DNA from 2 places in the Caldalkalibacillus salinus genome. Region 2 is predicted to be linked to the other one. Evidence: predicted binding sites of a transcription regulator. Region 2 holds the regulator's gene; the other holds the start of a gene.
What was found. The regulator NrdR, encoded in region 2, represses ribonucleotide reductase genes. The targets are predictions, from matches to a motif close to AACACNATATATNGTGTT.

Region 1: a site for NrdR is predicted at 8,630-8,647, ahead of JKM87_RS00465 (vitamin B12-dependent ribonucleotide reductase). Genes of this name have one in related genera too.

The regions. Positions count from the first base shown of each region.
Region 1 is NZ_JAERVL010000001.1:99,883-116,264, forward strand. Features, by position in the region: gene JKM87_RS00430 (YqhG family protein) at 1-236, opposite strand, end outside; gene JKM87_RS00435 (DEAD/DEAH box helicase) at 233-1,903, opposite strand; glycine riboswitch at 2,109-2,219, shown strand; glycine riboswitch at 2,223-2,320, shown strand; gene gcvT (glycine cleavage system aminomethyltransferase GcvT) at 2,427-3,527, shown strand; gene gcvPA (aminomethyl-transferring glycine dehydrogenase subunit GcvPA) at 3,643-4,992, shown strand; gene gcvPB (aminomethyl-transferring glycine dehydrogenase subunit GcvPB) at 4,985-6,454, shown strand; gene JKM87_RS00455 (lipoate--protein ligase family protein) at 6,539-7,369, shown strand; gene dat (D-amino-acid transaminase) at 7,549-8,391, opposite strand; gene JKM87_RS00465 (vitamin B12-dependent ribonucleotide reductase) at 8,833-11,400, shown strand; gene JKM87_RS00470 (cytochrome c biogenesis CcdA family protein) at 11,676-12,401, shown strand; gene splB (spore photoproduct lyase) at 12,730-13,755, shown strand; gene mntR (transcriptional regulator MntR) at 13,837-14,280, shown strand; gene JKM87_RS00485 (patatin-like phospholipase family protein) at 14,447-15,376, shown strand; gene JKM87_RS00490 (hypothetical protein) at 15,387-15,734, opposite strand; gene JKM87_RS00495 (S8 family peptidase) at 15,973-16,382, opposite strand, start outside.
Region 2 is NZ_JAERVL010000004.1:36,055-52,436, reverse strand. Features, by position in the region: gene JKM87_RS03980 (ABC transporter transmembrane domain-containing protein) at 1-661, opposite strand, end outside; tRNA gene JKM87_RS03975 (tRNA-Ala) at 1,026-1,101, shown strand; gene JKM87_RS03970 (hypothetical protein) at 1,149-1,298, shown strand; gene JKM87_RS03965 (DUF3231 family protein) at 1,507-2,016, shown strand; gene JKM87_RS03960 (ATP-dependent Clp protease ATP-binding subunit) at 2,419-4,596, shown strand; gene JKM87_RS03955 (hypothetical protein) at 4,806-6,239, opposite strand; gene dnaI (primosomal protein DnaI) at 6,360-7,295, opposite strand; gene JKM87_RS03945 (replication initiation and membrane attachment family protein) at 7,297-8,823, opposite strand; gene nrdR (transcriptional regulator NrdR) at 8,862-9,317, opposite strand; gene JKM87_RS03935 (Na/Pi cotransporter family protein) at 9,508-11,136, shown strand; gene JKM87_RS03930 (metallophosphoesterase) at 11,466-12,320, shown strand; gene JKM87_RS03925 (cytosolic protein) at 12,397-12,789, opposite strand; gene JKM87_RS03920 (glyceraldehyde-3-phosphate dehydrogenase) at 12,996-14,036, opposite strand; gene fosB (metallothiol transferase FosB) at 14,585-15,010, opposite strand; gene JKM87_RS03910 (CYTH domain-containing protein) at 15,091-15,591, opposite strand; gene JKM87_RS03905 (nucleoside triphosphate pyrophosphohydrolase family protein) at 15,616-16,382, opposite strand, start outside.

The DNA.
Region 1 (16,382 bases), on a different contig from region 2:
TCACCGCGCACGTGATCGGGTACATTTTCATCGTCTAGTACGAAGGTCAGTTGCTGTGGTTGAGGTTCGGCGCCCGTTTTCTCTACAAACATCCAATAATAAGGACGGTTGGTAATTTCTTTGTCTACATCCACCGTAAGCTGTGCCCGGATATAAGTCGGGTCCTGTTCTAGAATCGTACATCCTGTTTCACGGAAAAAGCGCTCGATATAAGTGTACATCTCTGATTGATTCATGGTAACGATAACTCCCCTCGATCCCCTTGATCCGTTTTGCTTTGTTTGACATCCTCTTGAATGCTCTGGATATACTGTGTAAAGTTTTCTAGCTTAATTTCAACCTCTTTGTTTGAATCAGACTCTAAAAAGATATCCGTTAGGCTATCTTCGATGGAGTGCTTGAGCTTCATCTTGTCGATAATTTCGTCCAGCTCTCCAATGACCATCTCAAAGAGATTAATTTTCTCATAAAGAAGAAATAGTATATATTCTTCAATCGTCCCTTTGGTGGACAGGTTGTATATATGCACGTCTCGATTTTGGCCTAAGCGGTGTATTCTACCGATACGTTGCTCCACGCGCATGGGGTTCCAGGGCATGTCATAATTGATAATGTGGTTGCAGAACTGCAAGTTAATGCCCTCTCCACCAGCCTCAGTGGCGATCAGGACTTGAGCTCTTTGCTGGAATAATTCTGTCATCCAATCTTTTTTATTACGTTTGAATCCCCCTCTGAATGGGACAGACGTAATGCCATTTTCATATAGGACTCTTTGTAAATAGTCCTGCGTCGCACGATAACCAGTGAAAACAATGACTTTATCGTCAATCTGCTTAATCAATTCCATCATTTTTTCAGCCTTAGAGTGTGTATTGATGGCTTTAATCAAGCTCATTAAGTCCCATATTTTTTGTCTCATGGGTGAGTCTGGCGCACTCTTCTGATACATTTGATAGAGCGTGAGGAACGTGGCTTCGCGACTGCTACAAATTTCCCTTTGTAACGTAATTAAAGAAAAGGCGTTGCTAGCCCCGTTAGTTTGTTTATATTTTTCTCGTACAAACGAGGTCACTGCATTGTAAAGTTTACGTTCAGGCTCAGATAAGTCGAGCTGGATATTATTCACATAGCGTTTCGTGAAGGCAATGTCCCCATCCTTACGCATGTTGCGAATCATGACTTTTTCCAACAGGGCATGCAGTTGCTCGTTGTTCTTAGACTCTCTTTTACCTTTGACATAGTTTTTACTGAAGGAAGCTGTGTTCCCCAATATGCCTGGGCGAAGTAGAGAGACGAGATTAAATAGCTCTTGTATCTCGTTCTGTACCGGCGTGGCCGTTAAGAGTAAGCAATATTTCTTTTTCAATTGGTTCATGAATTCGTAGTTTTTAGATTTGCTATTCTTTAATTTATGAGCTTCATCCACGATGATCATGTCGTAGTCCTGCTCTAGTACATGATCGCGATGCGGAGGTCGCTTAGCCGTATCCATTGAAGCCACTAGAATGTCGTACTGCTTCCACATGTATTCTTTTTTTTGTGCCATAGCTGGGATGGCAAACTTTTGTGTCAGCTCCCTTGTCCACTGTATGACCAGTGAGGCAGGGACTAAGATTAAGGCTTTCTTTACGAGTCCACGCACCATATACTCTTTTAAGATCAGGCCAGCCTCTATCGTTTTTCCGAGTCCTACTTCATCGGCCAATATTGCTTTGCCATGCATGTCCGTGATCACTTTTTTAGCCGCTTCAACCTGATGGGGGAACGGCTCTAACTGAGGGAGATGACGAAGACATTCGAGCGTGTCGAAATCCGAGATCATTAAGCTTTTTTCTGCCTGTAAAGCGAGATCAAATAACGCTTGTTTATCCCAGGGGCCATCGTTTTTTATTTTATGCTGCATTTCAGGTAACCACTCGTGATTAAAATGCACTGGAATATTCACGCTAACACACCCTTTATTCAAAGTTTTTGTCTTCTGTTCGGCCTGGGCTTCATGCGCTTAAAAAGAAGTGGAAATCGCAAGAGAATAATGATAGGATAGAACTGTGAAAAATTTGACGTTTAATGTCTAGTATGGTCAAGAAAAGTAAATTGAATACGGGCGAATGATTGTAAGGGGAGAGACTGCGAAAGGCCATCCATACCTTATCGTAGCGCCGAAGGAGCAAGCCCTCATAAGGGGTGAATCTCTCAGGCAAAAAGACTCTTACAGGACGCACCTCTGGAGAGCGCCTCCTTAAAGAGGCCACCAAAGGGGAAACCCTACTGTTGACAGTCATTGCTTCATAGGGGTAACTCTCAGGTACAACGGACAGAGTATACACTTGGATACAATGTATACGTCTGTCCTTTTCTTTTGTCTTGATTTTGACCATTAAAAAGCTAAGTGAATACATATATTCATCCTATTTGGAGGTGTAAGAATGGCAGAATTAAAGCGTACTCCTCTGTATCCGGTTTATGAAACATACGGGGCCAAAACGGTTGACTTTGGCGGCTGGGAGCTACCTGTACAGTTTTCTAGTATCAAGGAAGAACACCATGCTGTCCGTACAACAGCAGGGTTGTTTGACGTCTCGCACATGGGTGAGGTTGCAGTAAAAGGACCTGACGCTTTTAGCTACCTACAGAAGATGCTCACCAACGACGTGTCAAAACTCGTGGATGGTAAAGCACAGTACACGATTATGTGCTACCCAGACGGAGGGACAGTGGATGATCTCATTCTGTACAAAAAAGCAGACCATGATTACTTAATCGTCATCAACGCGGCGAATATTGACAAAGACGTTGAGTGGCTACAGAAGCATGTTGAAGGTGATGTGGAAGTAGAAGATGTCTCTCATCAATACGCACAGGTGGCCATGCAGGGTCCTGTAGCAGTAGACGTCTTACAACAGTTAACGGACGAAGACCTGAGCGCCATTACATTCTTTAAGTTCAAAGATCATGTTCAATTAGCCGATGTCAATGTTCTCATGTCACGTACCGGTTACACCGGTGAAGATGGGTTTGAAATTTACGTGGCACCGGAAGATGCGCCCCACCTATGGGAAGAGATTCTCAAAGCGGGTGAAGACAAAGGGGTTATCCCATGTGGTTTAGGGGCAAGAGATACGTTGCGTTTTGAAGCTAAACTACCGTTATATGGGCAAGAGATAACAGCCGATATCTCACCGATTGAAGCGGGACTCGGCTTCGCTGTCAAAACGAACAAATCGGAAGACTTTATCGGTAAGGATGTATTAAAAGAACAGAAAACGAATGGTGCACCAAGAAAACTAGTGGGTATTGAGATGATTGAACGTGGTATCCCTCGTCACGGTTACCCCGTGTACGTGGAAGATAATCAAATAGGAACAGTCACTTCAGGGACTCAATCTCCAACGCTGAAAAAAAACGTAGGCCATGCGCTCTTAGATCAAGCATACACAGAGATAGGGCAAGAAGTATCTGTGCATATTCGAAACAAACAAGTTAAGGCCCAAGTGGTACAGACACCATTTTATAAAAGACAGAAGTAACCTTTGAAACGGGTTACTGTCATGCTAATGACAGAAAGCCCTGAGCAAGCCATAGGTTAACCTTTTGCCACGGTGAGAGAGACCGTCGCAAGCAGACAAAGAGGAGGGGTTATGGATGAAGCATCGTTATCTACCAATGACAGACGTCGATCAACGAGAGATGTTAGAAGACATCGGCGTCTCTTCAATAGAAGACTTATTTGACGATATTCCTAAAGATATTCGTTACAACGGAGAAATGAATATATCCGCTTTAGATGAAACAGCATTGACACGTTATATGATGCAGCTCGCTAACAAGAATGCTGATACGTTGACGTTCACGTCCTTCTTAGGGGCAGGCGCCTATGATCATTACATCCCTAGTGTTGTGAATCATGTGATCTCCCGTTCAGAATTCTATACGGCTTATACGCCATATCAGCCGGAAATCAGCCAAGGGGAGCTTCAGGCCATATTCGAGTTCCAAACGATGATATGTGAGCTGACGGGCATGGACGTCGCCAACTCCTCTATGTACGATGGCCCAACGGCCTTAGCCGAAGCGGCAGCGATGGCCTCCGGGATCGGCAAGCAGAAAAAAATCGTCGTTTCTGAAGCTGTACACCCTGAAGCACGAGCGATCATCCACACTTCAGCTCAAGGTTTGGGCTTAGATGTAGTAGAAGTACCCGTTCGAGCTGGCGTAACGGACCTTGTTGCTCTAGATCAAGCGGCTGATGAAGAGACGGCAGCGGTTCTCGTTCAGTATCCGAATTTCTTTGGGCACCTAGAGGATCTAGCACAAGTAGAACGAATTGCCCATAAACACAAGGGATTAATGGTCGTCAGTGCTAATCCGCTAGCCTTGGGTACATTACAGCCCCCAGGTGCGTTCGGTGCGGACGTTGTGGTTGGCGATGCACAGCCGTTTGGCATCCCTACAGCATACGGTGGACCCCATTGCGGCTACTTCGCAGTGAGAAAGAAATTGATGCGTAAAATTCCGGGTCGTTTAGTGGGGCAAACGAAAGATGACACAGGTCAAAGAGGATTTGTATTAACGCTTCAAGCCCGTGAACAGCATATCCGCCGTGAAAAAGCGACTTCTAACATCTGCTCTAACCAGGCTTTAAACGCGATTGCAGCTTCGGTGGCCATGACAGCCTTAGGTAAAAATGGTGTGCAGGAAATGGCCATGCAAAACATCCAAAAAGCGCAGTACGCTAAAAAGCAATTGCAAGGCATTAACGGGGTGGAGATTCCTTATGATCAGCCATTTTTCAATGAGTTTGTCATTAAACTTAATCGATCAGTGGAAGATGTCAATCTCGCGCTACTTGATAAAAAAATGATAGGTGGCTACGACCTCGGTCGAGATTATCCAGATATGGAAAATCACATGCTGATTGCCGTAACGGAAATGAAAACGAAAAACATGATTGACCAATTTGTACAGGAATTGGAGGCGATCCTTCATGTCTAACAGCAATGAGAAGGCACTCATTTTTGAAATGAGTAAAGAAGGGCGTATAGCGCACAGTTTACCGCAAAATGACGTGCCGGAAACGGATGTCACTGATGTGATCCCGCCCGAACTACTTCGTGAGACACCTGCAGAGTTACCTGAGGTGTCAGAGCTCCAACTCATGCGTCACTATACAGCGTTATCAACACGTAATCATGGTGTCGATAGTGGGTTTTACCCTCTCGGTTCCTGTACGATGAAATATAATCCAAAGATCAATGAAGACGTTGCCAGGTATCCTGGTTTTTCTCGTATTCACCCGTACCAGCCTGAAGAAAGTGTGCAGGGCGCCCTAGAAGTGCTCTACTATCTACAAGAAGACCTCAAGGAAATAACGGGGATGGATGAAGTGACATTACAACCCGCAGCTGGGGCACAAGGTGAATGGTCTGGATTAATGATGATTCGCAAATATCATGAATCGCGAGGCGAAGGGGAGCAACGTACCAAGGTCATAATCCCAGACTCAGCACACGGCACAAATCCGGCCAGTGCGTCTGTTGCAGGTCTTGAAACGATAACGGTCGCTTCTAACGAAAAAGGGCTAGTAGACCTTGATGCGCTCCGTGAAGCGGTGGGCGCAGATACAGCAGCGCTCATGCTCACAAATCCGAATACGTTAGGGTTATTTGAAGAAGAGATTACTGAGATCGCACAGATTGTTCATGAAGCGGGCGGCCTCCTATACTACGATGGTGCAAATGCGAACGCCATTTTAGGTATCGCGCGCCCTGGTGATATGGGCTTTGACGTCGTACACCTTAACTTGCATAAAACATTCACCACGCCACATGGCGGTGGGGGACCAGGCGCAGGGCCCGTTGGTGTGAAGCAGGCACTGATCCCATTCTTACCTAAGCCGGTTTTACGGAAGGAAAACGACCGCTATACGTTCGACCATGATCGTCCAGAGTCTATCGGTCGAGTGAAGGCATTCTATGGTAACTTCGGGATACTCGTTCGTGCCTACACGTATATCCGAACGATGGGAGGAGAGGGATTACGTCAGGTTTCTGAGCAGGCCGTCTTAAATGCCAATTATATGCTGCGTAAGCTAGAGAACCATTATGACGTCCCATTCAAACAACATTGTAAGCACGAGTTCGTTTTATCAGGCAAACGTCAGAAGAAACTAGGCGTCAGAACATTAGATATCGCAAAACGTTTATTAGACTTCGGTTATCATCCACCAACGATTTATTTCCCATTAATCGTAGAAGAGTGTCTGATGGTTGAACCTACGGAAACAGAAACGAAAGAAACCCTTGATGAGTTTATTAACGTTATGATAAAAATTGCAACAGAAGCTGAAGAGGACGCTGAAAAAGTACAAGATGCGCCTCATACAACCGTTGTAGGTCGCCTTGACGAGGTCACTGCAGCGAGAAAACCCGTTTTACGTTGGGACAGAGACGCTTAGCATGATAGACTGAGAAGGTAGGCCATGATAGGTCTACCTTTTCAAATGACATCAATCACTTCCATTATGATAACAGGTGAGTATATGAAAGAGATTAATTGGCGTTTCATAGACACAGGTAAACAAGACGCTGCCACTAACATGGCTATAGATGAAGCGATACTCATGGCCCATAGTGAAGGCCTCGTTCCACCAACGATACGTTTCTATACTTGGCAACCAGCCAGTGTGTCCATAGGATATTTTCAAAAACTACATAAAGAGATTGACCTCGATCAGATTAAGTCTTACAATCTAGGGCTAGTGAGAAGGATGACGGGTGGTCGAGCCGTTCTCCATGATGACGAACTGACTTATAGTGTAATGATATCTGAGAAACATATGCCCACGTCAGTGATTGAAGCTTATAGACTGATCGGTGAAGCCTTGCTGCATGGTTTTAAGGCATTAGGACTTGAGGCTTCATTCGCTATACCTGATCAAGCTGCCCAACCACGCCATATCAAACAAAACAGATCTGCCGTATGCTTCGATGCGTCATCCTGGTATGAGCTTATCGTTGAAGGGCGTAAGGTGGCAGGGAGCGCCCAAACGAGACAAAAAGGCGTTGTGCTACAACACGGGTCTATTCCTTTATCCTTTAATCTAGATATGCTCTTTGACGTGTGTCGCTTCCCAAGTGACAAAGTGAAGCAGCGGATGAAGGAAGGTTTCAAAGATAAAGCCGTCGCTATCAACGCATTAAGAACCCAGCCTGTTACGATTCAAGGTCTACAAGACGCTTTTTATACCGGTTTTGAGCATACGTTACAACAATCTTTGCGAAAAGAAGATCTCACCCTGTACGAGCGAGAACTGAGCAGGCATCTCATATTAAATAAATACACGCAAGAAGAGTGGAATCACAGAAGATAACATGATCTTTTATCGTTTGATGACATTTTACTAGGGCCGTGTGCGTCTTTTATCTTGACGCCGGGGATCAAGCGCGTTAGGATAGCTATTGCGTCAAAAAAATGAAACTGACATGTTTCAATGATTCATCCTTTTCGTGGAGACTTAACAGTAAAAGGGGATTTGAAAACAGGCTATCTCTAGACAGCCTGTATTTCTTTTTCAAACGCTTCTTGTAGTTTGACCGTAAGAGGGCCTGGGATACCAGGTCCTATATCCTGGTCATTCACGCGTTTTATGGGCATAATCTCACTCGTCGTACTGGTGATAAAAACTTCATCAGCATCTAAAATCTCTTCTGTGCTGAAGCTTTTTTCATACACCTCGAGTTGAAGTTGCTGACAAAGTTTAAGCACTTTTAGACGCGTGATGCCATTCAAGATGAGATTAGTGGCGGGGTGAGTGTATACCTTGCCATTTTGAATCATGAATACGTTAGACGAGCTCCCTTCAGTGACCGTACCGTCTCGGTGTTGGATCGCTTCAAAAGCGCCGTGTTCAGAAGCGGTTTGTTTCGCTAAAACATTGCCTAGTAAATTAAGGCTCTTAATGTCGCAACGTAACCAACGGCTATCGTCTATTAAGATAGCATTTACACCCTGTTGCATGTCTTCTGTGGGCCTTGGCATGTTTTTAACATAAGCCACCATTTGAGTGGGGACATCCGAGGAAGGGAAACCATGATACCTGGCAGCCACTCCTCTCGTCACTTGTAAGTAAACGATCCCGTTTAGTATGTCATTTCGTTGTACCAATTCGTGCATATCACGTGCCAAGGTATCTCTGCTAACGGGAAGATGCATCTTAATTTCATTTGCACTGCGTTCTAGACGTTGTAGATGAGCATCAACCTCGAATAATTGCTGGTCATAAATGCGGAAAACCTCATAAATTCCATCACCAAACTGATACCCTCTGTCTTCGATATCAACATGTATGGTGTCCCGTGATTTAAATTCACCGTTATGGTAGATCCAGGTCATGTCAAAACCTCCATTTGATGTGACTAAATTTTGTTCTATTTTACATGAAAAAAATAGATAAATCTTCTTTTTTAAAAAGAAAAATGTATTGAATCGCAAGGTTTTATGGGGGTCGTTTTTGGCAAGTCACGAAAAAAAGTAAATTCAATAAAAAAAATGAGATAGGAAGAGGATACGATGTCTCAGCGCAAAAATCGGAGAATTTTTAAGTTGACGAGGTGGGAAAGATTTGTTCAAAAACGCAATATGTAGTGCTCTAAAAAAACTTTAATACAATATATTGTTATAACCATCAGATTATGATAAAGTATACTCATTCACAGTTATGATACATGTCTAAAAACGCAGCCTATATCTGATCGTTTTAGAACACAATGGACAAGCCATGATGAACGTGAAGCATGTTTGGCCATTTTTTAATTTGAAAAAGGGGGAGATTGTGTGGGCACAACACTTGTTCAGGATGAGTTAAACATTGCTCAACTAAATGAAGATATTAAGGTATTTCCGCAGGTACATCCCATTCAGCCCGGTATGAATCGCCAATTAGAAGGGGTATCTAGGCTCGTGATGCTAGATCGGTACGCCTTTAAAGATATAGAAAAGAAGACATTAAAAGTTGGAGATTTTGTTGTCTTAACAATTAAAGATGATCCTAAATTTCCAGCTCGGGGATACGGTTTTCTCCAAGAGCTGAACGAAGAGCAAAAAACAGCTAAAGTTAAAGTGGACGAGGCTTTCCAAGGTGTGATTGAAGATCCTGCGGAAGCTGAAAGTGGTGTCGTTGAGGTGACGATCGATGTCATTGAGAAACCACTGGAGATTTTTTATGAGCAAATTGCGGCGAGAGTGGCCACAGGACTGTCTGCAGTTGAACAAATTGAAGCTGATCGCAAGCGCGCTTTTGAAGAATTCTATCATGAGTTAGTACATATGAATTTTGTTCCAGCAGGTCGTGTCCTTTATGGCGCAGGGGCTGGTACAGACGTTACTTTCTTCAATTGTTATGTTATGCCGTACCCGCATGATTCTAGAGGAGGTATTGCCGATCACCGTAAAAAAGTGATGGAAATTATGAGTCGCGGTGGCGGAGTAGGCACAAACGGATCAACGTTACGCCCAAGAGGTTCATTATGTAAGGGTGTCAACGGAAAATCTAGTGGGTCCGTCTCTTGGTTAGATGATATAGCCAAGCTCACACACTTGGTTGAACAAGGAGGTTCCCGTCGCGGAGCACAGATGATTATGCTTGCTGACTGGCATCCGGACATTATTGAATTTATTATATCTAAAATGCAAAATCCTAAAGTGCTCCGCTTTATCGTAGATAAAACGAATGATCCTAAAATCAAAAAGCTCGCTAAAGATAAATTAAAATTCATACCTTTAACCGGTACGGAAAGAGACATGTATGAGCAGATTATGAGGATGAACCGTGAAGGAACGGATTCCCCTTTCTCAAAACAGATTGTGGAAGAGGCAGAGCAGAAGTTGGCGGACGGAGGAACATATGAAGTGAACAACCCTGAGTTTTTAACTGGGGCTAATATCTCTGTTTGCTTATCTTCCGAATTTATGGACGCCGTTGAACGAGACGCTGAATATGAATTGCGTTTCCCAGATATTGAGAACTACACGCCAGAAGAGATGGAGATATATAACCAAGAATGGCAGGCGTGTGGAGATGTTCGCGAATGGGAGGCAAAAGGGTTTAAGAGTCGAGTTTATAAGCGTATGAAGGCCAAGGAGCTTTGGAACTTAATCAACATCTGTGCTACTTATTCTGCCGAACCGGGCATCTTTTTTATAGATAATGCTAATGACATGACGAATGCCAAGGCTTACGGCCAGAAGGTTGTGGCCACGAATCCTTGTGGGGAACAGCCGCTTGCACCTTACTCTGTATGTAACCTTGCTGCCGTCAACTTAGCAGAAATGGTGGACAAAGAAACCAAAACATTTGATTTTGAGAAGTTAAAGCAGACTGTGAGAGTAGGCGTCCGCATGCAAGATAACGTCATTGATGCCACACCATACTTCCTCGAGGAGAACACACATCAAGCAAAGGGTGAACGTCGTGTAGGTCTTGGTGTGATGGGCTTACATGATGCGCTTATCTACGAGGAGAAAGTATACGGCTCGCCTGAAGGGAATGCTTTAGTGGACAAGATATTCGAAACGATGGCGACAACTGCATATCGTGAATCAGTTGCACTCGCAAAGGAAAAGGGAAGCTTTCCATTCTTAGACGGTGAGACAGAAGAAGATAAGCAAGAACGCCGTCAAAGATTTATTAACACGGGATATATGCAAAAGATGCCTGAGGATATTAGACAAGACATTTTAACCCATGGTATCCGCAATTCACATCTTTTAACGGTGGCGCCAACAGGATCAACAGGAACGATGGTCGGTGTATCCACGGGGCTTGAGCCTTATTTCTCCTTCACATATTATCGATCTGGACGTCTAGGTAAATTTATCGAGGTTAAGGCAGATATCGTTCAAGAGTATCTAGAGCGTCACCCACAGGTCGACGCGAACGATTTACCGGAATGGTTTATCTCAACGATGGAGCTGACACCTGAACAGCATGCCGATACACAGTGTATCATTCAGAAATGGGTGGATAGTTCTCTGAGTAAGACCGTTAATGCACCGAAGGGCTACTCAGTTCAACAGGTCCAAGCGGTCTACGAACGCCTCCATCGTGGTGGAGCAAAAGGCGGTACTGTCTATGTGGATGGGTCTAGAGACGCGCAAGTGCTTACCCTAACGGCTGAAGAAAACGACGTGAATCAAACGGACAGCCTATTTGAGAGCTGGGAGATTGAAGAACAGCCAAAACAATACGTCTTAGATACGATCCCAGAGTTACAATCAACGAACGTGACGTACGGTACGGAAGTGGGAGAAACGTGTCCGATCTGCCGTAAAGGGATCGTTGAGGATGTTGGTGGCTGTAACACGTGCACAAACTGTAACGCTCAGCTGAAGTGCGGCCTATAAGCCAGAGACAAAAATAAAAGGAAGAGAGGATGAGCAGAGTTACTGCTCATGACTCTCTTCCTTTTTGAGTTCCTATACCTTCCCTACTCCGATCCTGTATCAATGTATGGTGTCCATATAATTGTCACCTTTTATATTTCTGAATTTCAGGTTCTTCGTGTACAATGTTACTAGAGATGGGGACATGAGTCACAGCTTACATACGTCTACGTCGTGTGCAGTAAAAGCATTTTAAAAAACGTCGTCGATTCATATATAAAAAGGGGGCATACGTCATGGATCCAGCTGATATTACGATATGGATCGCTTTCGCTGCAGGTGTTTTATCTTTTATTTCGCCCTGTACCTTACCTTTATACCCTGCATATCTGTCTTACATTACTGGCGTATCAGTAACGGATATTAAAATTAACCACACGGGTAAAATCCGTTTGCAGATGATGGTACACAGTATATTGTTCCTGTTGGGTGTCTCCACCATATACATGACTTTAGCTTGGAGTGCTAGCTTTATCGGTGTGTACTTTCAGACTTACCAAACCCTGATTCAACAGATAAGTGGAGTACTGATATTTATTATGGGGCTTTTTCTACTCGGGGTTTTTAAGGTCGACTTTTTAATGAGAGAACATCGTTTGCAGTGGACAAAAAGACCAGTGGGGTATATAGGATCAATATTTATTGGAATGGGGTTCGCGGCAGGTTGGACACCGTGTATAGGGCCAATTTTAACCGTAATCCTCTCGTTATCCCTACAAGATCCAGCCAGCGCAACAAACTATATGATTATGTTTATATTAGGATTCGCCCTGCCATTCTTTTTGCTTTCATTTTTTATTAGTTCAACGAAATGGATTATTAAATACAGTGATCTGATTATGAAAATCGGTGGTGGGGTCATGATTATCATGGGGATTCTTCTGTATACAGACCGCATGATCGACATCTATATATGGATTAATCGACTGATTGAAGGAACGTGGCTCCAAAGATTAGGGTAAGACGAGAAAAGCTAAATTTTTCAATTTAAAAAGGATGGCCCCGATAAAGGAGGCCATTCTTTTTTTTGTATGCGCAAGAAAGGGCAGTTGTTGCACAATGACAGATATTGTGCGTCATGACTTCGCGTTCTTTGCTCAAAATAGAAATACAGGAAAATGCCCGTTTTTAATCAACATTAAAAGGGGTGAAGTAATGGCAACACCAACAAAAGATCCACAGAGGAAGCAAGATCTAGAACAAGGAGAACAAGCCACAACGCAAAAAGATGAAAAGACACAGCAAACCAATAATGGCCAAAAGCCTCGCAAAAAAAGAAAGCCGAAGCCCATGCCAGCCTTTGAACCGGACTATGTGTTTTTTGAACCAAGGGCCTTAGAGTATCCATTAGGCCAGGAATTAATGGAACGCTTCAAAGAACAAGACGTCCCGATTCAAATGACAACGTCGCACAACCAAGTGCGCGGGATACCGGGTGATACACCCACGGCTGCATATCGTAACGCTAAGCGGACCTTTGTTGTCGGGGTGCGTAAAACACTGAAATTCGATACGTCTAAACCGTCGGCGGAGTACGCTATCCCTTTAGCCACAGGCTGTATGGGGCATTGTCATTATTGTTATCTACAGACCACACTCGGCGCTAAGCCCTATGTTCGTACGTATGTTAATCTGGATGACATATTTGAGCAGGCTAAGAAATATATTGACGAACGTGCCCCGGAGTTGACACGATTCGAAGCGGCATGTACCTCAGATCCTGTTGGGTTTGACCACATTACCCAATCATTATATAAAGCGATTGAGTTCATGGGACAACAAAAATACGGAAGACTGCGCTTTGTGACCAAGTATCATCACGTGGATCATTTACTTCAGGCGCAACATAATGGTCACACTCGCTTTAGATTTAGTCTCAACGCAGATTACGTCATAAAAAATTTTGAGCCGGCAACATCAAGTTTCCAAGATAGGATTACCGCAGCGGGAAAAGTGGCAAAAGCAAATTATCCCTTAGGATTTATTCTCGCGCCATTAATTCGCTTCGATGGCTGGAAGGAAGGCTATACAGAGCTGTTTGAACGATTAGATAAAGAGCTCATAGCAGATGCACGTAAAGACCTGACGTTCGAGCTTATCATGCACCGCTTTACCAAAACAGCGAAACGCGTGATATTAGACCGCTATCCTAAAACAAAACTTGAAATGGACGAAGAACAACGCAAGTACAAATGGGGCCGTTATGGACGTGGGAAATACGTCTATCAGAACGATGAAGCACAAGAATTACGCGAGTATGTTCAAGATTTAATCAAACAGGCATTTCCTGAAGCGAAAATTGAATATTTTACGTAAAAGCCTTGTCTAGGACTCTAAAATGGTGTATCATCTTAGTGCAAATAAGGGTATGTAGAGTTTTATGGGGGGATGGGATCGATGCCGACACCAAGTATGGAGGATTATCTAGAACAGATCTACTCACTTATAGAGGAGAAGGGATATGCTCGAGTGTCTGACATCGCAGATGCCTTACAGGTCCATCCCTCGTCAGTCACGAAAATGGTTCAAAAACTCGATCAAGGAAAGTATTTGGTTTATGAAAAATATCGTGGCCTTATTTTAACACCCAAGGGGAAAAAAATTGGGAAGCGTCTGGTGGATCGCCACACGCTTTTAGAAGAGTTTTTAACGATGATAGGTGTAAATGAGGAAAATATCTATAAGGATGTTGAGGGGATAGAACATCACCTCAGCACGGACTCCATTACGTGTATTGAATATCTTGTAGAATATTTTAAAAACGAACCAACGTCATTAGAAGGGTTACTTGCCTTGAAGGAAGAAGACGAAAAAGAAGATAAAACAAAGGATAAAATATAGTTCGAAAAGCATCGGATATTCCGGTGCTTTTCTGCATTTTTTTACAAGTTTTTGAATAGGTTGTATGAGTACATATGTGAGATAAAGGAGTAGAGAAATTAAGTTAAGGCGCACCACGATTGGTAGGCGTATCACCATGTAGGATCAAAAAGGGAGGCGAACGCATGTGAAATGTGATGCGATATTTGAAGGTGGAGGGGTGAAAGGCGTAGCGGCCATTGGTGCCATCCAAGAAACGGAAGCACGTGGGTATTCGTTTAACCAGATTGCTGGGACTTCTGCGGGATCGATCGTAGGTAGTCTGTTAGCCGCCGGTTATACAGGAAAAGAGTTAGAAGAAATCTTCCTGGACCTTGACTTCAGAATGTTTTTAGAACTAACTGCTGTTGGAAAGATTCCATTAATAGGATTGGTACTTAACATACTCCGTAAAAACGGTATATACGCACTAAATGACTTCGACCAATGGATGAACAAATTGTTGAACGAGAAAGGTGTGCATACATTTTCCGATTTACCTGAAGGTAAATTGAAAATTGTGGCTTCCGACTTATCCAATGGCCGTATCATGTTACTGCCGGATGATCTCCCACGCTATGGCATAGAACCTGGAGATTTTCCCATTAGTCGTGCTGTACGAATGAGTAGCTCTATACCATTCTTTTTTCAGCCTAACATCATAAAGCAAAAAAGCAGTAACGCCTATATTGTAGATGGTGTTATTCTAAGTAATTACCCCATCTGGATCTTTGATTCTGTGACATCGCCTCGTTGGCCAACGTTTGGATATAGGCTAAGAGGGGCGGATGAAGAGAAGCCAATCAAAATAAGAGGGCCTATCTCGTTGCTATTGGCCATATTCTCGACCATGATGGAGGCACACGATCGTCGGTATATCAATCAGCGTGACGCCGCAAGATCCATCTTCATTCCCGTGAGTGACGTCAAAGCGACAGACTTTCGTATTTCATATGAAGATAAGAAGAAGCTCATCGCATTAGGGCGAGAGGAAACAAGTGCGTTCTTTGACCAATGGGATTTTACAGCATATATAGAAAATTATCGTTTTAAAAATAAAGAAAACCGTTCTTCATAGGGCGTTAGCCTCAAGAGGAGAACGGTTTTTTCTTTTTTCCTTTGTTTCCTTCGATGACGGTAAAAGTATGTTTTTTATACCGTTTACTTTTGCCTTGGGCTCGTGGCCCCTTTGACCTGAAGGGAATCATTTTAGATTGGCTTTTGGGTGAATATCTTTGTTGTGTTTTGGAGTAGCGTATTTTCGGTTTTTTTGATCTAAACCAGACAATATAAATGACCCACACAATCCCAGCAATGGCGACAAAGAAGAGCAAGTCATATACAAGGCGCAATGGCTGGGTGGTAAGCTGAAGTATGAAGCCATACAGTGCTAATCCCATCAATATTAGGAAAGGGATCTGGTATTTGTTTCGCACCCTGGACACCACCTTTGAAATAATATCTAAGCCATCGTGGGTTTTACCCTTAGGTCTTTGGTCTTTGTAAGTCATTTTTTCTTTTGTCACATGTCAATTATTAGCATGCCCTAAAAAGGTGACATTGATACTTCTGCTTGTTCTATCTGTAGTTACTAATTGTAACATGAATAGGTCCCTCATACTACTTTGGAATTGATATGAGACTCTTTATATTGGTTATCGTTTAACGTTATTCCTAGCGAAGTGCAGAGACAATATGACGTACTGAGATCACACCATTTCCTTGTCTTAAGTATGAAGGTGTAGAAAGTTCCTGAGCTTGCTCGAAGAGTATATCTTTCACTTCCTGTGCTGTAAATTCAGGTTTTAGTGCCAGTACGATTGCCGCTGCGCCTGAAACATGCCCACATGCCATAGATGTCCCTGAGATACTTCGATATGACTTCTGAATCCAAGTAGAGACAATCTCTTCACCAGGTGCGAGGAGATCTAGACTGTTTCCGTACTGAGAAAAAGAAGAGACTTCAGCATCTCGGTTGATGGAACCGACTGCAATCACTTCAGGGTACTGAGCTGGAAAGCTCACAGTAGGCGTTCCCTTGTTCCCACTTGCCGCAACCATGACAATATCGTTTGCAGCAGCTC
Region 2 (16,382 bases):
ATCGTCCGATCTCAAAGTCTTCTTTAGATAAGGATTTGACGGTGTTCATCCCACTGATGTTTTCTTGTACCTTTGTTGTTAGCTGAGCAAAAGATTTACGGATGTTTGTAAAAGCAGGATGTACCTTTTTATCAAATCGAAAAACCACGATCGCTAGAAAAGGCATGGCACCTAATGTAACCAAAGCCAAGGGTACGTTTATGTACAGCATAATCCCCAAACTGAAACTGACCAACAGAACAAAGTTAAGTAATTGAGCAAAACCAAAGGAAAGAAAAAAACGAAAGCCTTCTACGTCTGCAGTCAAACGGGACATGAGGTCTCCCGTTTTAGCGTTATCGTAATAGCGGAAAGGTAAATATTGAAGCTTTTTATATAACGCATTACGTAGCAAATACACAGCACGGATGCCAAACATATCTCCAAAGAATTGATGAATGTAGGTCGCTATTCCCTTCAGTGCCATAATGAGGATAAATCCAAAGGCGAGATAAGGGACCAACTCCCATTGACCTGCAAGAAATACGTCATCAATCACAAACCTTAGGATCAATGGATAAACGACGGTAATTGCCGTTGCAAATATAAGCCCTATAATAGAACCAAAAAAGAAACGCTTATAGGGCCAATAAAAGGCTTTTAACCTTTTAAAGGTTTCCACAACATCCACCCCTTTTTTAGAAATGTCAAAAAAATGACAATAAACATAATATATCGGTTATCGAATTATTTTTCAACCCCTATTTCCATATTTTAGACACAAAAACATTTAAAAAGTTTCGGAACTTTATATTTTCTTGCCCTTGCCTTTAATTTTAGTCACACGAAGGAAGCCCCGTTTTGATTAAAACGAAGCCTTTCCTCGTGACAACATCTTATGCACTGCTACCGTCGTCTTATGACAGCAAAAAATAAGTCATCAATTAATATATAAGACAATGAATCAAAAATGAGTTGCATTTGCGTTATAAAGTTGCTATAATTATTCTCGCAAAGCATACACATGTCTTTGCTCATAACATTTTGGGGCATTAGCTCAGCTGGGAGAGCGCTTCGCTGGCAGCGAAGAGGTCAGCGGTTCGAGCCCGCTATGCTCCACCATACATAAACCATTAAAAAAACTTATAAATACAAAGGAGTCAACCTGTATGGTTGACTTTTTTTATTATCAGAGTCAACAGTCAGCTGACGAGGTGGTTGACTTCAATTGGACACGAACGTGCTTTGCTTCTACATGGAGTCGATGGAGTCGAATTATAACCGGTCAAAATGTTGTCGTCGATGGCGGTTTAGCATGAATTAATATTAAGTTTTTATTTTTCACTGGCCCTGGCCCCTAAGGGGTCTTTTTTTTATATAGCTCTTCCCACTCCTCTAATGTCTAACTTCTTAATTACAATGATTTTTATCCCATACATAAAATGTCAAAGACAGGTTATTTTAATCAATAGACAACATTTTATAGGTGGTAAATACATGAACATAGATTTTATTAGGAGGATGAAAATGGGAATATTAAGTGGAAATCCAAAAGAAGAGCCAATGCACTATGGAGAAGTTTATGGGACATGGACATTTTTATTGATGGCAAAAGGGAAATTAGTTTCCTACCAAACACTCATTAATCATGTGGGGGATGAAGATTTAAAACAGCTTATCCTGAACATTATGGACAATACAAAACAAGAAATAGAGCAATTAGAGCAGGTACTGAAGGAAAATGAAATCGGGTTACCCCCTACACCTCCTGAAAGGCCTCACGCTAACTTAGAAGATATCCCTACCGGTGCACGTTTTAATGATCCTGAGATCGCGACGATGATCGCAGCAGACAGTTCGGCGGGTCTAGTCGCATGCAGTACATATATGGGTCAAGGCATCCGAGAAGACCTTATCGCGATGTACGCTCAGTTCCACACACAGCGTGCCACGTTAGGAGGGAAAATGCTAAGATTACTAAAAGAAAAAGGATGGTTAACTCCACCCCCACTTCATTTAAACAAAGTGGAAGAATAAACTGATCACATAGTTAAAAGAAGTCTTATAGGTTGATTTAATCTATAAGGCTTTTTTTATGTGCCTAAAAAATAAGTAATACACTGCCCCCTCAAAATTCATCCGACACAACCGTTTGATCAAGCTAAATCCTCCACGTCTTTATGGGGGATTTTTATTTTCCAATGATCCCCACTTGAAAGTCAAATATGGTCAAATTATAATGGTTAGCAAAGGTCAGCTAAGGTCAAATTAAACTGGTTAAAATACATCATACGTTAGCATCAGACTTTTTTTTATGTTAAAAGACACTGTCTGTCTAATGGCACTGTATAGTGTTTGACGTGTTTTATTTAATTTTTTAGGATTACATTTTATGATTTATACAATAGATCATTACGAACATTATAAGGGGTGAAAAGTATGCTATGTGATCATTGTCATCTCAACAATGCTGATATAAAAATGTTTGTACAAACGAACGGACAAAAACACCAACTCAATTTGTGTGAATCATGTTATCGAGAGTTGAGAGCTAAAATGTCATCGTCAGATATGAACCCTATGATGGATGGCTCTTCCTTTAATGATTTCATTCATGGTTTGTCTTCTGGTGATGGTCAATCAAAAGAAGGACAATCTCAAAAACGCGCTGGTGGCGGACTTCTCGATGAGCTCGGTACCAACCTTACCGAATCTGCCAAGGCGGGACTGATTGATCCCGTTATAGGCCGAGATAAGGAAGTCACGCGTGTCATTGAAGCTTTAAATCGACGTCATAAAAACAACCCTGTCTTGATCGGGGAACCTGGGGTCGGTAAGACGGCTATTGCAGAAGGTCTTGCGCTTAACATGATAGAAGGACAAGTGCCTTCTAAACTAACGGATAAAGAGATCTATCTCTTAGATGTGGCCTCACTCGTCTCCAATACGGGGATTAGAGGACAATTTGAAGAACGAATGAAGAATCTCGTAGCAGAGTTACAAGAACGTCAAAATGTCATATTATTCGTTGATGAAATTCATCTTATCGTCGGAGCGGGTTCTGCCGAAGGTTCCATGGATGCTGGTAATATTCTAAAACCAGCACTCGCACGTGGTGAGCTTCAATTAATCGGAGCCACAACGTTAAAAGAATATCGTCAGATCGAAAAAGACGCTGCTTTAGAACGTCGACTACAGCCTGTCATGGTTCATGAGCCAACTGTGGAAGACGCTATACAAATCTTAAAAGGGATTCAAACAAAGTATGAAGATTATCACGGTGTGCAATTTACAAACGAGGCCATTGAAGCTTGCGTAAACCTCAGTCATCGCTACATTCAAGATCGTCATCTACCAGACAAGGCGATTGATCTATTAGATGAAGCAGGTTCTAAGGCAAACCTCTCAGTGACGCAACGAGATACAACTAACATTGAGAATCAGATAGAACAAGTCAGGGCCCAAAAAGAAGAGGCCACCCGAGTAGAAGACTACGAACAAGCCGCTAAACTTCGTGATAACGAACAAACGTTACTTGAACAATTGGAACAAGTTAAAACGCAAAATGAGGGTTCAACAAATCTCAATGTGCAAGTAAAAGCGACGGATATTCAACACATTGTTGAAAATAAAACGGGTATTCCGGTTAGCAGACTACAGGAAGACGAACAGTATAAACTTAGGGCACTGGGACAACGTCTCTCCTCTAAAGTGATTGGGCAATCCGAAGCGATAGACAAAGTTACTAAAGCAATACGTCGGAGCCGCACTGGGTTAAAACGTCATAGTCGTCCAGTGGGAACATTCCTTTTTGTCGGTCCAACCGGGGTCGGAAAAACTGAACTGAGCAAGAGTCTGGCTGAAGAGCTGTTCGGTGACCGGGATGCCATGATTCGCTTAGATATGAGTGAATTTATGGAAAAACATGCTGTATCTAAGTTAATCGGCTCTCCTCCAGGTTATGTTGGACACGAAGAGGCCGGACAATTAACGGAAAAAGTGCGTCGCCAACCTTATAGCATTATCCTACTTGATGAGATTGAAAAAGCTCATCCTGATGTCCAACACATGTTCCTACAAATTCTAGAAGATGGCCATCTCACTGATAGCCAAGGTAGAAGAGTGAGTTTCAGGGACACCGTGATTATCATGACAAGTAATGCTGGTGTCACCGAACGCAAAGGAACACTCGGTTTTGCTCATGACGCTGAAGCACAGCAAAGTTCAGTGGTTCAATCCCTTAGCGGTTACTTCAAACCAGAATTTCTTAATAGATTTGACAGCATTATCGAATTCCAACCTCTAGGCAGAGAAGATCTTTTAAAAATTGTGGATATCATGTTAGAAGAGCTGCAAACAGCGCTCGCTGAACAAAACATGACGTTGAACGTCACTTCTGAGGCGAAAGAGAAACTTGTGACGTTAGGTCATTCATATGAGTTTGGGGCACGTCCTTTACGCAGAGTGGTACAGGAGCAGATAGAAGATCGTATCACTGATATACTCTTAGAATCTAACGATGTGACCCACATCACCGTTCATTTCTCTGATCACGGTCAATTGAAAGTAACTTCAAATGCAGTTAGTGAAACACAATCACACGTTCATTATCATTAATTGAAAATCTAGTCAAGTCATCTGGCTCAAAACAAGCATCCTGTGAGATAAACGTGCGTGATGTGTTTATATGGAGATGTTTATTGATAAAATACAGAACAGAATATAAGTCATAGCCTAAACCTGTAACGGATGAGCAGGTTTAGGCTTTTTTATTTATAAATACCACATCTTTTTATATACTCAAAAATATAATCTACACAGTCTAATTAGAAAAAGAGGATGGCCACGATCGTAGCGGTTATTAAGCCTAGTATAACAGGGATAAAATTGGATCTGACTAAGGTCATTACGGGGACTTTAGCAAAACCTGCGACGGCTACAAGTGACGACCAAGCTATCAACGTCCCCCCACCAACCCAAATCGCACCTAACTGTCCCAAAGCAGCTAAGGTAACGGGATCCATGCCCACGGCTGCGCCGAGAGGCTCTGATAAGGCGCCTGTAAGGGGTAATCCGGAGAAGCCAGATCCATCTAAACCGGTCACCATGCCAAGTAACAGTATCCCAAACGCACTAAACCAAACATTCTCCGGAATGATATGCTGCCCTGCTTCAAGCAATTCGAATAAAAACGCTGGCGCTTCTGACGATTGACCGATTATTTTAGTCGCTGTTTCCCCACTCCCTAAGAAAAAGAATCCAGCGATAGGCAGTACAATTCCCATCGCTTTAAAAGCAAATAATAGGCCTTCAATAATGTGCGTACTAACCTGTTCTAATGAAGCTTTAATGTCTTTTGTTAAGGTTGTCGTTATAAGCAGCATTAAAGCTGCACCCCCTATAAGGGCTGCACCATCTCCACCCTGAATCGTCTCCATATGGGGTGAAAATTTTGCATACGCCATGTAGACCACGATGAACAAAAATGTCAGTGGTACAAAGAAAGCAAAACATTTCCCTTTTAACTGATTTTTTGTCATCGTTATTTGTTGGCTCTCATTACTTTCAGCACGATTTACTTTCCTATTTTCTTTCTCCCACTGCTGAAGGTGGGAATCGGAAGGGTTTTCCATTTTTTTTCGTAAGGATAAGTACGCGATAAAGAGTGCCGTCCCACCTGCAATCAATGATAGGGTAAGTGCACGGTCTGAAATTGCAGCGACATCTAGTTGAGCCGCACTTGCACTCAATGTTGGCGCAATTTGAATAATATAATCTGACGAAAGCGCCATCCCCTGTCCTGATATCGCAATCGCCATTCCTGCACCCACAGCGGGTAGCCCAGAGCGAATGGCCACGGGTATAAGGATGGCTCCAACTAAAGGAACCGCCGGTGTTGGCCAGAAAAACAATGAAATAGTATAAGTCACAAGGACGAGAACCCAAAACGAAATATGGGCATTCTTCATGATACGCTGAAAAGGAATAATCATTTTCTGATCTGCCTCAACAGTCTTTAGAGCATGTAAGAGTGCTGTCATCACGGCAATAATGAGAAAGATATCAAATAGTTCTCCTGCGGCTGTTAAACTTGCTTTAAACATAGACTGAAGACCCACAATGATTGACCCTGAGTAACTCCACGTCACAAAAAACGTCACTAAAATGGCCGGTACGACAACATTTCTTCTGAATAGCATTGTCACGATGATGATGAAGGTGCCTATCAAATATAACCAATGGGATAACGTAATGTCCAAGACCTCCCCCTCCTTCAACTGATACTGCAGTGTATGAGAAGAGGTAGGCGTTCGTGTATACAGGTTGTGACCCCGTACAAGCGGTAAAAAAAAGAGACACCCGATTGTACGGGGTCTCTTTTAAGAACGACTCCTGCGGTTAACACCATTGACGAAATAGGCGTCCGTATAGTGACGTATACGCTCCATGATTCGTTTAGCTTTTAGCTGCTCAATCCCGCCCTTTTGAGAATAAGCAAGGTGCTCTTCTAGTTGTTCATAGTTATAGTTAGACGTATATAAAGTGGGCAAACGCTCCATGACGCGGTATTGTAGTATAGAGCCCAGCACTTCATCCCTAGCCCAGGCGGACATCGTTTCCGCACCGATATCATCAAAGATCAGGACAGGTATTTCCTTTAGAAGCTGTAGTTTCTCATCTACTTTGTGTTCAGCGATAGCCCCTTTCATCTCACGGAAGAAATCGGGCGTATATACCATATAACTCGCAATCCCACGCTCAGCCAACTTATTGCAAGCAGCCCCTAAAAGAAAACTTTTACCGACACCTAAGGGACCATAGAGGTATAACCCTATTGCACTTTCCCTAGGCTTTGTATTTAAACAAAAATCCATGACAGCGTTAAAAGCGTCCAGTCGCCCTTGGTCTTGGTGATCAAACAGGCGTAAGGACCCTTCCATGATATCTTTTGGCACATGATGACTTTGTATGAGATTCTCACGTTTGTTTTCTTCTTGAGATTTCATGTAATAGTGACAAGGTTGATACACGTTTCCAATTTGCTGACCGTAGTTTGTTAATTCAGCACAATGGCCTCTTATCAAGTTCTGGCACTGGCCCAAACCACCACATCCCTGACAATGTTGTTGCTCTTTGACATACTCCTTTATTGACGTCAGAAATGGTGTGAGATCATCTTTGGTCCAATCAGGGAACTGCTGCCACCATTGTTGAAAAAAAGGATCATTGAGATAACGTTCTAGGGTTGCGTTCATCTGTTGGTGCAGATTCTTATTGCTCATCCATTGTTCTAAAGATTTACTTAGGGCTTCCATTTTATCTCTCCCCCTTTCCTTCTTCCTCCCACTCACCTAGCGCTTTCAGGAGCTGTTCCATTCTTTTTCTCTTATGCTCATCACTCATAGAAGCTTCTGAAGCTCCTGTTCTTTCACTATCTGACTCGATCTGTTGCTCGTTCCCATCCGGCGTATGTGCATTTTCTTGCTGGGTAATCCATGATGGGAGTGTGTCTTTTTTGACCTGCTTGGGATACATAGCATTTGAGTAGCCTTTGGAGCCATTTCCTTTAGTCTTGTGGCCTGACTGCTGATTTTTCCATTCTTTGTATTGCTGGTGTTCTTTCTTGGCCAGCTCTTGGGCTTGTACTATATCTTCAACTTTTGCTCTTTTCCAATGTGCAGCCACTTTTGTGACAAGATTTTTCGGTAGCTTAAAATCATTGGTCAGATAGATATACTCAATTAGTACATTGACAACACCCGGTAACAATTGGTAATCCACAAGGAGTTCTTCAACCAGTTTCACATCGGCATCAGCGACCTTGCCTCCACCCTGATATGCTTTAAGTAGTTGAAGAGGCGACATGTTTTCTAATCGATGCAAATGTTTCTGCTCATCGGACATGTTCATTTCCTTATGTATCTTTTTTTTATGTTGTGGCTGTATTTGATGAATGACTTTCGGTGGTTTACCACCTTCTTGTAGACGATACCATTCTTTTGCTTTTTGACGAAATTGATTCATGTCTAGTGCTTCGTCAACGGATAAAGCGTCCTGAATAATACGACTTAGGCTCCATTCATCTAACTGGTAAAAATAAGTCAGTTTTTTGATGATGGGTAGCGTGTCTTCGTTAACAACCTGTTCAAACACAATCCCCTTCATCATGTACGCACGTAGCTGATCTAAATCTATATCCACTTTCTCAAAAGCCAGCTGGGCCGTTTCATGATCGGGCTCAGGGACGGGGTAAGTTTGCTCCCATTCCTGTAATACCTGCTGTATCTCGCTCCCCTTATTCACGACAAGTTCAGATGGAGAAATAGATGAGAACACTTCATGAAATTCTTTGGTTAGCTCTTTATTCTGAAGTTGTATATCTTGAGAAGGGGGTGGGTAATATGAAGAATACCGTGCACGGATATCTTTATATCTGTTAGCCCCAACCTTATTATATAAACAAATACTTAATATATCATCACTAAAGAACGCTTGAGGTGAAAGCGGCTGTATCAAATGATACTCAAACAAACTAAACTCATCATCCTTTTTCACTCGATACGTCTTAATCAACCCTAAGGCTTCTAAGCGCAGTCGTGCCTGATAAATCTGATCGAGGGCTAAACCCATCATATTCATTAGCCATTGATGATTTCGCTCAAAAGAAAATAAGCGTTCCCCTTCGGCTTCGTGAGCCATCGTAAGGTACAACGCATAGGAATTAGCACCCATAATAGGTTGATATAAGTGTGTCAGAGTACGATAGTGCAACGGTGATAAAGCATCACTTAATATCATTCGAAATCCGTCCATGGGTCGGATCTCATTCCAGACGAGGGCCATAATTTCCCTCCTTCGTAACAGTCATTTCTTCTCATATATTAAGAGCGCTTCAGGAGGTCTGTCAACTCATTTATAAAAACCGAGATATCTTTAAATTGACGGTATACAGAGGCGAATCGCACATAGGCTATTTCGTCTACTTTGTATAGCTCGTCCATGACTTTTTCGCCTACCTCTTGACTTGGGACTTCTTGATGTCCCACACTTCTTAGCTCGTTTTCTATATTGTGAACAATATTTTCCAGTTTTTCTAATGGAACAGGTCTCTTCTCGCACGCTCTGATGAGACCACGTAAGATTTTCTCACGACTGAATTCTTCTCTCATGCCATCTTTCTTAATCACCATTAGTGGCGGTTCTTCTACCATCTCAAACGTCGTGAATCTCTGGTTACATTCTTCACATTCGCGACGGCGACGTATCGATCTATTTTCATTTGATGGTCGAGAGTCTAATACTCTCGTGCCAAGATGTCCACAATAAGGACAACGCATCTTCATCAACTCCAACGTGATATTATCTTTAGTGTGGCTTATTCTCGCCTTTTCGTCAAGGTTAGAATGAATTCTTCTTTTCAACTAGACTAATATCGGATATAATATTGATCGAATGTGCAATTTTCTGTCGAACATTAGCAAAAGGTAAGTAGTTGTAATCTAATTCTTAAGGGGGATTATTAGCAATATGGGCTGGACTGAATGGCAGGACATCATCTTTAAATTTATAGGAGGATTAGGGATCTTCCTATTTGGTATTAAGTATATGTCCGACGGTTTACAAAAGACAGCAGGAGATAAAATGCGCAGTCTTCTTGAGACATATACCTCTAACCCAGTAATGGGCGTTATTGTCGGTATTGTAGTCACGATACTCTTACAAACTTCAACAGGGACAACCGTTATGGCGATCGGGTTAGTTAACGCCGGGTTAATGACGCTTAGACAGGCTATTGGGGTTATCATGGGGGCTAACATAGGAACAACCATGACCGCTTTTATAATCGGGATTAAGATTGAAGAGTACGCCCTGCCGATCATCGCCGTCGGCGCATTCCTCATTTTCTTTGTGAAAAAGAAAATGTATCAATATTATGGACAAGTTATTTTTGGATTCGGGATGCTCTTTCTAGGTTTAAGTTCAATGGGTGGCGGTTTGAAGCCCTTACGGGGCCTCCCCATATTTGAAGAGTTTATCGTTGACCTTTCTCACAGTCCACTATTAGGCGTCCTTGTCGGTACTGTGTTTACTGTGATCGTACAAAGCTCGAGTGCGACTATCGGGATCCTTCAAACACTGGCCGATGAGGGTATGATTGAACTCGTTCCTGCACTACCCGTCCTGTTTGGTGACAATATTGGGACAACCATTACTGCAGTTATAGCTGCCATCGGGGCAACTGTCGCAGCCAAACGTGCAGCTGCAGTTCACGTGATATTTAATATTATCGGGACGACTATATTCATCATTATTCTGCCTTTAGTAGCGAACTTAGTGGCTTTCTTGGGTGACATCACAGACGCCAATATTCGTATGCAGATCGCTTATGCACATGGTATCTTCAACGTGTCCAATACCCTTATTCAACTGCCTTTTGTGGCGTTATTAGCCGTACTCGTGACACGCATGATTCCAGGAGAAATGAAGGAATTAGAATTTGGAGCTAAATACTTAGATGATCGTTTGTTACCAAATCCATCTGTGGCGTTAGGTCAAGCCCATCATGAGATTATTCGTATGGGTGAACATGCCAAAGAATCGCTGAACGATGCGGTTAATTATTTCTTTACACGCCAAGAGAAATTTGGCAATATCGCCCTTCGAAAAGAAGAGTTGATTAACGATCTGGATGACAAAATTACATCTTATCTCTCCACGTTGCAACAAAGTGCTTTAAACGAACAAGAATCTGGTAAGGCCTCTATCTTGGCTCAGACTGTGAACGATATCGAACGGATTGGAGATCATGCCGAAAACCTTGTGGAGCTCGCAGAATACACGATAACGCATAAAGTTGAGTTCTCCGACGAAGCACTTGCAGATCTGAAGAAGATGATTAACCTCACTGATAAGACGATTGGGCAAGCGATACAAGCACTCAACGACGAGGATAAAAGCCTTGCAGAGAAAGTCCTTGAAAATGAAAATGAGATCGACCGTATGGAGCGCAATTTCCGCAAGAGCCATATCACACGTTTAAATAATAATTTATGCACAGGTAATGCGGGTGCTGTTTTCCTTGATTACCTCAGTAATCTGGAAAGAATGGGAGATCATTCAAAGAACATCGCACAATACGTCATTCATGGCGAATAATATCGTGACTTAAAAATTGCTACCTTTTGCTTTATCACCTCTCCAACCGGGGAGGTGTTTTTTTATGCTCACAAGCTAAACGTTAAGTTGTGCTCACGAGGGCTTTATCCATAAAAATTTTATAACAAGATATCCATAATTTATATATAGAGAACGAAAGTTATTTCTAGTATGATAGAAGATAGTGCTTATATAAAAATTTATATAAAAAAGTATAGACATATGTATATATAGATGAACGTGAAATATAAATGCATTTTTACGATGTCTAACCCATTTATTGTCATCGGTAGGTGAAAGTTCGCACTCATATAAAGGAGTTGTTAATTATGTTACTCACATCTCTCTTGACATTAGCGGGGGTTTCTGTTCTTTCAAAAGCTTACTGGAATACGTATCGTCCCGAACTTAAGCATGTTAATGTTCCTGTATCACCGTCTAAACAGCTTTCAAAGCCACTTAATATCCTTCAGTTGACCGACTTACATGTGGAAAAACTGTGCGTGACACCGGAGAAAATTAAAGATTTAATAGGATCTGAGACAATTGATATGATTGCCTTAACAGGTGATTATCTTGATCGCGTCCAGAGTATAGATCGTTTCATGAACTTTTTGAGTGAGATTTTGGACATTCCTACTCGATACGGTGTTTATGCAGTGTGGGGAAATCATGACTGGATCATATCAGAACACTTACCTCACTTAAAGAAGAGAATGGAAGCGTTAGGGGTTAACGTTTTGGAAAATGAGGCGCATACACTTTCTGTTGACGGTACGCCTGTACACATCATCGGTATAGACGATCACTATTCAGGTCATTCTAATATTAGACAAGCTTTCGCTGAAGTTCCGGAAGTCGGCGTGCGGTTTATTCTAACACATGATCCATTGATCGTGAAACAATTACCCCATCACTTTGATTATCTTATTTGTGGGCATTTCCACTCGGGACAGATCTACTACCCCCTACCCGTTCATTCACTAAAAATGGGACTAAAACCCTTAAAGAAATACTTGTGTGGCATTCAAGAAGATACTAAGCGCAAGTACTATATAAGTGGAGGACTTGGACAAACGGGTGCTAATCTACGATTAGGCTGTCGCCCTGAGATTACTATTCATACCTTACACCCGGATGAGCATACAGAAACAGGCATCTCGAAAAAAGATTATATTGCTTAAACCCCCATTTTGTATATCATTCTGTGTAAATGGACGTGAATGATGATACTTTGGGGGTTTTGTTTTTATGTCTTTATTATTTTTTCTCCGACAGACCCGTACCAGCAAACGTCAATCTTTGATCCAATTTTTCATAAAAATGGATGACTTCTCGTTTACTAAAACCAGCGTCGAAAGGTAAGAAGGTCGTTTTAGTCGTGACTGTAAAATCAACAGCCGTTCTAAAAGGAAAGACTGTAATGCAACTCACAACTATAAATGCTTTTTTAGGTTTTAAAAACTCTGCGGTGATTTCGCCATGATCCTCTGAGTAGGATAGGACGTTAATACGTGCATCCGCTTTCAATAAATCGTCAACAGCGTCCAACGATTTTTTGAGGTTCGCTTTATAGTACCTTGTTTGTAACCGTTCATCTCGATGTATTTCCTGGGTCTCCGCTCTGTTTGAGAAAAAATCTTTTATCCCCATAATGTTCCCCCTCATGCATGACCTCTCTTGGGCCGATGTTTAAGTTTCTATTCATTGCCTTGCGACTATTTTTTAAGTTTAGGCCATGTGTTTTTCTCACCTAGGCTCTAGGCCACTTCTTTTTCTCATTATAGCATGAAGGTGTTCATTTGAGGTAAAGTGTCTATTTCTTCGATCAATATGATTATGTTTTTATGACCTGTTCTCTATACGGTTACTTGGGTTTGGTAAGACAGTGAACGGCTAAGAGCGTCCCCTACATATTTTACAAGGTCAACGACACGACAGGAGTAGCCCCATTCGTTATCATACCAAGCTAGGACTTTTATTTGTCGACTTCCTAGTACCATAGTGCTCGCCCCGTCAATAATTGATGAATGTTCATTCCCTACAAAGTCGACGGATACGAGTGGGTCTTCAATATATTGGAGGATACCCTGGAGTGTACCTTGGCTTTCCAATTCTAACACACGGTTAACAGTCTCAACGGTTACGTTCTTTTCAACATCGACGACAAGGTCAATAATGGAGACGTTTGGCGTGGGAACTCTCAGAGCCATACCATTGAGCTTCCCGTCTAAACGAGGTAACACTTTTCCTACAGCTTTAGCCGCTCCGGTCGAAGTTGGAATAATTGATTGTGCACACGCTCTGGCCCTTCTGAGATCTTTATGAGGATTATCTAGATTCTTCTGGTCATTGGTGTATGCATGAACCGTTGTCATCATACCTTGCACAATACCAAAATGATGATCCAAAACCTTAGCAACGGGGGCTAAACAGTTCGTCGTACATGATGCATTCGAAATAATATGATGTTGATCAGGGCGATATGTGTTTTCATTGACGCCCATGACAATCGTAGCGTCTTCACCTTTACCAGGGGCCGTAATAATCACTTTTTTCGCTCCGCTACTAAGGTGTTTCTTAGCACCATCGTAATCCTTGAATTTGCCGGTCGCTTCAACCACAACGTCTACGCCTAATTCTCCCCATCCTAAGGTAAGTGGGTCTCTGCTGGAAAGAAGCTTTATTCGTTTGCCGTTAATGATAAGCGCGTCTTCCTCCGTTTTAATATCTATGTCAAAAAAGCCTTGCACACTATCATACTTAATCAAGTGAGCTAACGTTTCTGCCGGGTAACTGGCATTGATGGCCATTATGTCAATAGCATCGTCTAGCACGGCTTTTCTAAACACCATACGACCAATACGACCAAACCCATTAATTCCAATCTTGGTTTTCATGTTATCGTCTCCCTTCTATTAGGTCATATTATATTATACTATATTTATATTAAGTATAACACATTGCGGAACAAGTTGCTTCACTTTTAAACATATATCATGGTTCCATTTTATTATGATGACATTAAATCTTAAGAGTGATTAAGTCTAAAAAAAGGGTACATCAAATGTTGGGGTAAGAAGCGCAAGCTCCGTACTCCCCTGATGCTAACAAATAGACTTTTTACTCGTTTTAATGTGATGTTGGGACGTGCTTACGGCCGCTCTTACTCAGGCCCTTCTTTTTATTGATATCATAAGGGAAAGAAGGCCTTCATAAAGGCGGTAGATAAACCCTCCAGCACATCCCATCATCCGCATGTCTGAGTTCATCTAGTACCCCTACTTGTTTTGGCCAAATTCAAGTATGTAGGATAGAGGAGCTTGCGTGTTTTTAATGCTTTTTGAATTTTCCGTATACCCCAACATATATTGTAGAGCCCTAAAAAAAAGCCCTATAAACTGTGTGTACACCACACCGTTTATAGAGCCTCCCCTCACTTGGGACATTATGCCTCTTTAAAAAACGTGATATGAGGTTTTGTTGCCCTATAATAATCCAAACGATCACTTAATGTACCAGTGTGAAACTCAAATCGGTGACCATCAGGGTCCAAAAAGTAGATGGATCGTTTGTCTCGCTCATCCCTTTCTCTTCCTTCTAATACTTCGACTTCCAGCTTGTGTAGTTTATGCAGTAACTTGTCAAAATCTGTTTCGTCGACACTAAACGCTAAATGCGTATACGAAGACCGTATTTCTTCTCGTGGTATATCTTTTTCTTCGTTAAGCGCCAGCCACATCCCAGCGAGGTCAAAATAAGCAAGAGACCTCCCTTTTACCAATATTTCAGCTTCAAATACATCAGTATAAAATTGAATGGAACTATCTAAATCCGATACAGATATACAAATATGATTCAACCCTTTGACCAACATCACACAGCACCTCTAATTTTATCAACGATTCAATCGTATATTGAAGTTTTAATTTCTTAAAACTGACTCAATGCGTATCATCCAAATGACGTCTGCAAGGACTTCCATAAAGTCTTGTTACGGTACTCTTTTTTACTGCCCACTTCTTCACCAAACCAAGATGGGGGTTCGAAAGCCAGGGCTTCTTCTTCGGTGTTAAATTCTACTTCGACTGTGATCAAATCAAAACCCTTATATTCGTCTATTTCCATGGAAATTTTATCATATTCGACGACGGTTCTCTTCTTCACTAGTGGTGTTTTCCCCTCCATCAATTGATTATATATCTCTTCATCAATCCTGTATTCAATTTCTTCTCTTGCCATGCCATGGCCCTTTTTAAATGTATGAGTATATTGAACGCTTTTCTCTTCTTGATCTACATATACGGCTTTACGTACCCTGATCTCCTGCTCTTCTGACAAGGCGAGGTATGTTTGCTCAAAGATTTGCGAGGCTAGTATTTGTATCCGCCCACTGTCAATCTCTTCTTGTGGAAATTGATTAAGTTGGTATTTACGTTCTATTTCTATGCCCATTGTATCACTTCTCCTTTATCTACTTTATTTTAATTTGAAGTATAAGAAAAGTTGACCCTGTTTTGCTATGTAACGCGGGTCCTCTTGTGGTAAGTGCGCCCCAAAACAGACGACCTCAGCAGCATGCTTCCCTAAATAAAGTGAGACTGTCTCACCTTTTAATATTGCAGAAGGTGTTATTGTTGATGGGACACTAACGTAATCGTCTTGCTGTGTAAGATATGATAAAATGTCCGCAATGATCTCACTGTATACTCCTGGAATCAGATGTTGTTTTTCCGGGGGCATGTTAACTTCTAGGACCAACCCTTCTAACCCTTCTACGGGGGCACAGGTTATAAAGCGTCTGAATAATGGCAGTTGCTGTTGAATGTTATCTTCAAGTGGAAGATGTAATTGCCAAGGAGAGCCACCCCAAATTTTCCTAGATTGTAATAATTCCTGCTTCTCTAAGTGTTCAATAAACCTTTTCCTAGCTGGTTCTGTCGTAGGATCATGGGTGAGTTCAAAGCGTCCTATATCCCTAGATAAGTTCTTCTCAAGTATTTTTTCTATTTGGGTAAATAAGTTCGTATTGAGACATTTGGCTAGCTGTAAAAGCTTAAGATGGAAGTGAGCGATTTCAGCTGCAACGCGTTGTTCTTTCTCCGTTTTTTTCTTCTTTTTATCCCCTTCATAATGATTTAATATGCGAGCAATCTGTCCTACGGCAGGTGATAAGGCTAGTGTGGCTCGCTGAAGATCTTCAGGAACAGGTAGGGATTGATATAATTCATATGTCTGACTTGTAT